Regions from separate parts of the Aeromonas veronii genome, predicted to be linked through region 2. Evidence: riboswitches for the same ligand, from Rfam matches in the RefSeq annotation. Region 2 holds a riboswitch; the other holds the start of a gene.

Region 1 (4,376 bases), 1.2 Mb from region 2:
GAGACCGAGACCGAGGGCGAGGCCGTCGACCAGCCGGGTGCCCGGTTGGTGCCTGTCTGGTCGCAGGCAGGGACGGCGGCCGCTGATCCGGTTGGGGGTTGAGCCTTGCAGCTTGTGTTGCAGCAGCAAGAGGCCCGCGGTCAGCAGCAGTTGCACCAGGGCCAGGCCACCGGCGGTGGCGAGATCGAAGTCAAAACGCAGGGCCTGGTAGACCGCCACCTCCAAGGTGGTGGACTTGGGGCCGCCGCCGAGCGCCAGCACTGTGGTGAAGCTGGTGAAGCAGAGCATGAAGATGAGGCTCGCCAATCCCGGCAGCAGGCCACGGATGATGGGCCACTCCAGCAACCGGAAGATGTGGGAGGAGCGCATGCCGAGCTGGCTGGCGAGGCGCCAGGAGGATTCGGGGATGCTCTCTATGCCTTGCAGGATGAGGCGCGCCGCCAGCGGCATGTTGAAGAAGACGTGGGCCAGCAGGATGCCGAACAGGCCATAGAGGTAGTTGCCGGGATCCAGTCCGGCACTGCGCAATGCCTGGGGCAACCAGCCCTGGGTGCCGTGCACCGCGACGATGCCGAAGATGGCGATGATGACCGGCAGCACCAGGGAGAGGCCGAACAGCTTGAGCAGCCACTTTCGACCGCGAAAACGGCGCCGCGCCAGGGCCCTGGCCACCGGAATGGCCAGTCCCAGGCTCAGCAGGGTGGAGAGCAGCGCCTGCCAGAGGCTGAAGCCCAACACGTGGCGCAGATAAGGATCCGTGAGCAGGCTGCCCGGGAGGGAGCCCGCCTGCCACAGCAGGGCCGCGAGGGGTCCAAGGGAGAGCAGCAGGATGACGGCGGTGGCTGCACAGCCCGGCAGCCACCAGAGGGGACGAGACTGGGGTTTCACAAAGTGATGACTCACTGGGTGACGGCTTGCAGCCATTCCCGGATCCAGCCCTTGCGGTTGGCGGCCACCTCGTCAGAGCTGAAGCTCAGTGGTTTGGCAACGGTGATCATCTGCTCGAAGCCCTTGGGCAGCGGGGTGTCGATCACCGGATACATCCAGTTGCCGCCCGGGATCTCTTGCTGGAAGGCGGGGCTCACCATGAACTGCAGGAACTGGTCGGCCAGCTTGTCTTGCTTGGCGCTCGCCAGCTTGGCGGCCACTTCCACCTGGCGATAGTGGCCCTCTTCGAAGGCGGCGGCCTGGTACTGGGCCTTGTTCTCGGCGATCAGGTGATAGGCCGGGGAGGTGGTGTAGGAGAGCACCATGTCCGCCTCGCCATCGAGGAACATGCCATAGGCCTCGGACCAGCCCTTGGTGACGGTGACCGTCTTCTTGGCAAGCTGGGCCCAGGCGGCGGGGGCCTGGTCGCCATAGACGGACTTCATCCACAGCATCAGCCCCTGACCCGGGGTGGAGGTGCGGGGATCCTGATAGATCACCTTGAGATCGGGGCGCTCCACCAGCTCTTTCAGGCTCTTGGGCGGGGTCTTGAGTGTGTCCTTGTTGTAGACGAAGGCGAAGTAGCCGTAGTCATAGGGGACGAAGGTATCATCCTGCCAGCCACCTGGCACCTTGAGGGCGGCCAGATCCGTGTGATGGGGGGCGAACAGACCGCTCTGCTTGGCCTCGCTCACCAGGGCATCGTCCAGCCCCAGCACCATGTCGGCCTTGCTGTGCTTGCCTTCCAGTCGCAGCCGGTTGAGGATGGCTACCCCGTCTTCCAGCGCCACCAGATTGAGGGTGCAGTTGCACTCCTTCTCGAAGGCCTGTTTGATCTTGGGGCCCGGACCCCATTCGCTGGCGAAGGAGCCGTAGGTGTAGACGGTGAGGGTGTCGGCGGCGAAGGCCTGGGCACTGAGCAGGCTGGTGGCGACCAGCAGAAGGGTTTTCATCGATGGCACTCCCTGTGGGTTGCGAGCTGCCAGCGGATGAGGGCGCAAAAAACGAGCGCCATGCCTCAAATTCCTCCGCCAGCATTATCTGGATCAGGTTCACGGGTATAATCTCAGCGGTAAACCGCACCCCGTTTGAGAAACGAATCGCATTGTATTGACGTTCTGGAAGGGAGGCCAGCACTATGTGTCGCGCACCCCGTCCTGCCTATCCAATCCATGGAGGAAGCCTCGAGTGATCACCAGCACCAAGGAAAGACGCGCCTTTCAACGCATGGTCATCAATGCCCCCGTCACCCTCTATCAACAGCCCAGGGTGCTGGAAGGGGTCTGCCGGGATCTCAGCGCCAACGGCATGGGGGTGGAGATAAACCAGCATGACTTCGACGTCACCCAGCCCCTCAGGGTCAGCCTGGCCACCAGCAGCAACCTGCTGCCTCCCTTCGAGGCCCAGGCCCGCATCGTGCGGGTGCTGGAGGAGGACAAGGGGCTCTTGCTGGCGCTGGAGTTCCTGCCCCAGACCTGATTTATCGATATATTTCACTGCTTTTTATCGGCCCGCACTCGCGGGCCGATGTTTTTATATTGCAGGCAGGATTAATCGCTGCCTTTTGTTCATCTGCACAGATGGCTCGCCCATGTCCGCATCGATTTACGGGCTGGCCCTGACCGCTTGCACACTGAGCTGCCTGCTGTCGACCAGGGTCTTGCTGGTGGGGGCCAGCTGGCCCATGGGGAGCTGGGCCGGGCCGGTCGGCTCCATCAGCAGATAGGTCTGCCCCTCCCAGCTGAGCACGGCTTCACCGGCCTTGGCGGGCAGGGCGACCCCCAGCAGGGCGTGGCCGGGGACGAACACCATGACCTGGGGGAGCTCGGGGAAGAGCTGGGCCAGCATGGCCGCCATCAGGGTCACCTTGCTGTCGCAATCCCCCGCATTCTGCTCCAGCACCTGGCGCGGGGTCAGAAACCCCTTGCCGGCGCGGCCGGACTGGCTGTCCAGCAGGCGATAAGGGATGACCTGAATGAAGTCGAGCATGAAGGCCACCGTCTGCTGGCGGGCGGCCAGCTCTGTCTCGCCAGACTGGTTGAGTTGCTCGGCCAGCGGGGCCAGCTCGGCCCGGCTCTCCAGGGCGATGCGCACGTGATCCTGCTTGATGGCGGGGGCGCCATCGGGCGGCGTGAAAGGCTGGAAGTAGTGCTGCTTGAGCCACTCGGCCTCCAACTTGGCCTGCTGTGGCTTGACCCAGGCCTCGGCCTCCCTCGCCTGATCGGCGTTGCGGCTCCTGATGCTGAGGGCGAGACTGGGGCGAGCCAGGGAGAACTGCACCTCGGGGAAGTCGATGACGGCCTGCTGCAACAGGCGCTGCAACACCTCCTCTTGCATGCGGGTGGGGCGATAGGCGATGAGGGGGGGCAAGCTTCCCGCCTCCAGCCGGTAGTCAAGCTGCTGCGCCTTGCCCTCCCTGTCCTGCCAGCCGACCTTGATCTGGCCGCCGCCGTTGCGAAAAGAGGTCTGCTCGGCCGCCACCGGCAGGGCAAGCAGCAGGGCGCAGAGCAGGGGCAGGGGGCAGGTTTTGGCCATCATCGTCTCCTCAAGGTGGCAGGGACCGGACAATAAAACGGGGAGCCCAGGCTCCCCATTGAGGTTACTCAGTTTATTGACACCGGGCCGTTAGAGCCAGCTGGGCTGCTTCGCCTCGAAGGCATCGATGGCGGCCTCGTGCTGCAGGGTCAGGCCGATGGCATCCAGCCCGTTGAGCAGGCAGTAACGGCGGAACTCGTCGATCTCGAAAGGGAAGGCGAGCTCACCGGCCCTTACCTGGTTGGCTTCCAGATCCACCTCGATCTCGATGCCCGGATTGGCGGCGACCAGCTGGAACAGGGCATCCACCTCCTCTTCCTTCAGGCGGACCGGCACCAGACCGTTGTTGATGGCGTTGCCGTAGAAGATGTCGGCGAAGCTCGGGGCGATCAGGGTCTTGAAGCCGTAATCAGCCAGCGCCCAGGGGGCGTGTTCACGGCTGGAACCACAACCGAAGTTCTCCCGCGCCAACAGGATGCTGGCCCCCGCGTAGCGGGGCTGGTTCAGTACGAACGCCGGGTTCGGCTGCTGGCCTGCATCGTCCAGGAAGCGCCAGTCGTGGAACAGGTGCTTGCCAAAGCCGGTGCGGTTCACCTTCTGCAGAAACTGCTTGGGAATGATGGCGTCGGTGTCGACGTTGGCGCTGTCCAGCGGCACCACTATGCCTTTGTGTTGTTTGAATCCTGTCATGTTCATTCCCTCTTACAACCCACGAATGGAGATGATGCCGGTGGCGACAAAGGCTCGTCTGTGTTGTTTGAATGCTTTCATCCTAACCCCCTTTACAGCGCGCGAATGTCGGCGAAACGACCGGTGACGGCGGCGGCGGCAGCCATGGCCGGGCTCACCAGGTGAGTGCGACCGGCACGGCCCTGACGACCCTCGAAGTTGCGGTTGCTGGTGGAGGCGCAACG
Region 2 (4,376 bases):
GGCCTGGATGCCGGCGCCGCCCCCGGAGTCCGAACCTGCTATGGTCCAGACCACGGGGCGTGGGGCCGCCGTCAGGGCATGGGCGGGGCTGAGAGCCCCGCGCTCGCTGCTCACGCCTCCTCCCCTGCGGCCTGCTTCAGGGTAGCAGCCTGATGGTAGAGCTCGCCCCCCTTCTCCTTGAACACTTCCGCCATCTGGGCCATGCCGGTTTCCACCTCCGCCACGACCCGCTCCTGCTGGCCGTCCATGCCCACCAGTTTCACCTCGACCGCTTCCAGCTTGGCGGCATAGTCGCGCACGTCCTGGGTGATCTTCATGGAGCAGAACTTGGGGCCGCACATGGAGCAGAAGTGCGCCACCTTGCCGGACTCTTGGGGCAGGGTCTCGTCGTGGTAGGCGCGGGCTGTCTCGGGATCCAGCGCCAGGTTGAACTGATCCTCCCAGCGGAACTCGAAACGCGCCTTGGACATGGCGTTGTCGCGGATCTGGGCGCCCGGGTGACCCTTGGCCAAGTCGGCGGCGTGGGCGGCGATCTTGTATGTGATGAGCCCCTGCTTCACGTCCTCCTTGTTTGGCAGCCCCAGGTGCTCCTTGGGGGTGACGTAGCAGAGCATGGCGCAGCCGTACCAGCCGATCATGGCGGCACCGATGCCGGAGGTGAAGTGATCGTAACCGGGGGCGATGTCGGTGGTGAGCGGGCCGAGGGTGTAGAAGGGGGCCTCGTGGCAGTGCTCCAGCTGCTCGGTCATGTTGCGTTCGATCATGTGCATGGGCACGTGGCCCGGCCCCTCGATCATCACCTGCACGTCGTACTCCCAGGCAATCCTGGTGAGCTCACCCAGGGTGTGCAGCTCGGCGAATTGCGCCTCGTCGTTGGCGTCATAGACGGAGCCCGGACGCAGGCCATCACCCAGCGAAAGTGCCACATCGTAGGCCGCACAGATCTCGCAGATCTCGCGAAAATGCAGGTAGAGGAAGTTCTCCTTGTGGTGGGACAGGCACCACTTGGCCATGATGCTGCCACCACGGGAGACGATGCCGGTGAGGCGCTTGGCGGTCATGGGCACGTAGCGCAGCAGCACGCCGGCGTGGATGGTGAAGTAATCCACCCCCTGCTCGGCCTGCTCCAGCAAGGTGTCGCGGAACAACTCCCAGGTCAGATCCTCGGCGATGCCGTTGGTCTTCTCCAGGGCCTGGTAGATGGGTACGGTACCGATGGGCACAGGGCTGTTGCGCAGGATCCACTCGCGGGTCTCGTGGATGTAACGGCCGGTGGAGAGATCCATGACGGTGTCGGCGCCCCAGCGGGTGGACCAGACCAGCTTCTCCACTTCCTCTTCGATGCTGGAGGTTACCGCCGAGTTGCCGATGTTGGCGTTGATCTTCACCAGGAAGTTGCGGCCGATGATCATGGGCTCCGCTTCCGGGTGGTTGATGTTGCTGGGGATGATGGCGCGACCGGCGGCCACCTCATCGCGCACGAATTCCGGGGTGATGTTCTCGGGCAGACGGGCACCGAAGCCCTGGCCCGGATGCTGGCGCAGCAGCAGCTCGGAGCGCACCAGCTCGCGGCCCATGTTCTCGCGAATGGCGATGAATTCCATCTCGGGGGTGACGATCCCTTGGCGAGCATAGTGCAGCTGGGTCACCCACTTGCCGGATTTGGCGCGACGGGGTTTGGGCAGGTGCTCGAAGCGCAGATGATCCAGCCCCTCGTCCGCCAGACGCTCCTGGGTGAAGATGGAGCTCAGGCCCGGCAGCGGCTCGGTATCGCCCCGCTCCAGCACCCAGGCTTCCCGCAGTCGTGGCAGGCCGAGACGCACGTCAATCTGGGCGTTCTCATCCCCATAGGCGCCCGAGGTATCGTAGACGGGCACGGGATCGTTGGATTCAAACTTGGGCTCCTCCTTGGTGCCACCGACGAAGGTGTCGGCCAACTGGATCTCGCGCAGTCCAACCCGGATGTCAGGACGGGAGCCCTGGATGAAGATGCGCTTGGAGTTGGGATGGGCCATGCCCTTCAAGTTATCGATAAAGCGCTGGGCGCTGGCACGCTGCTCGCGGCGGCTGGCCGGGACGGCCTTGGCATTGTCGGAAACGGGCTGGACTTCTGGTGCGGACTGGATTGGGGTAGACATAGCAAAACTCACATTAACTGGTTGAAGTTATGGGTGTTTGCTTGTCTGGAGTTCGAGGAGAAGATGAACCTGCGAGCGGATGTGCTTACGAGAGGGAGTGGTGCCGCTGTCTTGGCCAACCTGGCTGACTATCCTGGCTTCCCCTCCTGCCCCGCACAGACCCTCCCTGATGGGATGATTCGGCGAGGCAGGCTCCCTCTCGTGCGCTGGCTTGCCGAGGGCTGGCCCTGTAGCAAGCAGGAAGCGGAGGCTCCCAAGCGCGGCAACTCGCAAGTTACCCTTGTTTCCCTTCGCAGGTCTTAACCTGATCAGGTTCCACGGATCCCGAATTAACGGTCTCAGCTTAGCGTCGTTCGACGGTCAGCACTCCGACAAGATGGCGCCAGTATAAAGGGGGTTTCACAAAGCACAAGCCATTAACACAGCCGACCAGTGAACCCTGTGGCAGGGTTGCGACACTTAGGTAGGAGCCATCCTTTACCCAGTTCCTCTTCTTGAGGAAGAAAGCCAGTGTCAGTTGATAACGGGACCTGTGAAACCTGCACTCTTATGCTGCCTGCCCTGGTGGTGAATCTTTGGATGCAGTATTTTTAGCCTCTTCTTTATATGTACCATCAATATCAGTGTTCAAAACTGAATTAATTTTATCTGTTTTGTCTGCAACAATCTGATTTGCTTGGTCGTCTAGCTTCTTAGCAATAGCAGAGAAGCCTGGTATTTTAGACAGTTTGGTTACAGCATCTGCAAGTTGTGCACTTTTATCAAGGGCGTCCATAAGTGGATGGTCTGATTTATCATAATTTGAAATCAGTTTACCTGGGTTTTCTGTATTTACAGATACGATATTGAAGAGAAGTTTAACCCTGAGCTCACCAGATATCGCCTGATCTTCAAGCTCATCTATTTGATGAGATAACCCTTCGAATGTCTTACTTACAACACCTTTATGAGTATACTCTTCGATAAGTCTTTTGGATAATTTATAATTTTTATTAGTAGTATAGGCCAGCCATAGCACAGGTATATACAATGGCAACATTGCACTTAGCAAATAGGGTGTATCTTTAATTATCACAATAAGGTTATCACCACTACCAAATAGCCTATAGGCATTTATAGCAAAGGGAATAAGTGATATTAAAAAAAGATAGAATATTGTTTTATTGAATGACTTTTCATGTTTCTTTTGTTCTTCTATTTCTGTCTCTATTTTATCGTTATATGCTGATGCAAGCCCAGCAGTCATAGCACGAGGCAATAATTTATTTATTCTTTGTAAAACATCATCATGCGAGGCATTACAACTAGAAACATAATCCTTGTAGCTTTTCTCAGCGTTAAGCTCCAACTCTTTTAAACATTCATTTGCTTTGTTTTTATGCTCCTCAATATCTACTGATTGCTTTGATAGGTCAGCGCGAAGATCTTTATATGTCTTGGTTAACTTATCACGGAGACCCTCAACCCTCGTTGAGGTATCCCCACTTGAATCATTGCTTTCATATCCAAATATTTCATCGTGAACATCATCAATATCCTTTTTCAATGCAGCAGCTTGTGATAAAATTGTCTTTATTTTACCATGATTTGAATCGCCCTCTTCTTTATACAGCTGTATTGATTCAATTGTTTCAACAAGAGCATCATGCTCTTGAGCTATGGCTTTTAGCTTCGTAACTGTAGCAATTGACTCATCATAGGTCGTTGTTAAATCTTCATACGTACAATTGGCATTAGTTATTAATGCTTTCAACTTTTCATTGAATAGCACAGAAAGGTTATCGATTTCATTAATACGCTCAAATGCCAACTCTGACTCTGACTTAATATTATCAATTGTACTCTTAGCTTGCTCTGCTTCGCCCTGTGCTTTTTGAGCCCGATTTCTATATTCAGAGGTCATTTTAGACGATTGCGATGCAACCTTTAAACTTTCAGGAATAATTTTTTCTAAATTATTCAGAGCCTCAGAACTAGCTTTCAAAGTTAATTTTTGATCTAATTCCGACAATTTCTTCCAAATATATTCCTTCTCTTTATTAAATTCTGCCTTATCTACTTTTTCCATATATCCCTCTTCAATATCAATAAGTGAAAATGCACCCAATGAACTCTCACATTTAAATATTAGGTATCAGTATTCAACCGCTGCGCCAACCCCGAATACCGCTCGGTCTTTTTCCGCACTGCCTGGGCCAGCAGGGCGCGATCGCCGTAGAGATCGAGGCGGCGCTTGGC

The links. Region 2 has a riboswitch for thiamine pyrophosphate ahead of thiC (phosphomethylpyrimidine synthase ThiC). Riboswitches for the same ligand answer to the same signal wherever they lie in the genome.
Region 1: linked by a shared signal. The riboswitch ahead of thiB (thiamine ABC transporter substrate binding subunit) and the one ahead of thiC (phosphomethylpyrimidine synthase ThiC) in region 2 are both predicted to bind thiamine pyrophosphate.

What each region holds. Positions count from the first base shown of each region.
Region 1 covers NZ_CP157875.1:805,728-810,103, forward strand. Annotated here, with positions in the region: gene thiP (thiamine/thiamine pyrophosphate ABC transporter permease) at 1-924, opposite strand, end outside; gene thiB (thiamine ABC transporter substrate binding subunit) at 900-1,880, opposite strand; TPP riboswitch at 1,934-2,024, opposite strand; gene ABNP46_RS03920 (PilZ domain-containing protein) at 2,116-2,406, shown strand; gene ABNP46_RS03925 (transglutaminase domain-containing protein) at 2,533-3,462, opposite strand; gene leuD (3-isopropylmalate dehydratase small subunit) at 3,553-4,152, opposite strand; gene leuC (3-isopropylmalate dehydratase large subunit) at 4,245-4,376, opposite strand, start outside.
Region 2 covers NZ_CP157875.1:4,208,085-4,212,460, forward strand. Annotated here, with positions in the region: gene thiE (thiamine phosphate synthase) at 1-114, opposite strand, end outside; gene thiC (phosphomethylpyrimidine synthase ThiC) at 111-2,138, opposite strand; TPP riboswitch at 2,406-2,519, opposite strand; gene ABNP46_RS19490 (hypothetical protein) at 2,686-4,206, opposite strand; gene recD (exodeoxyribonuclease V subunit alpha) at 4,266-4,376, opposite strand, start outside.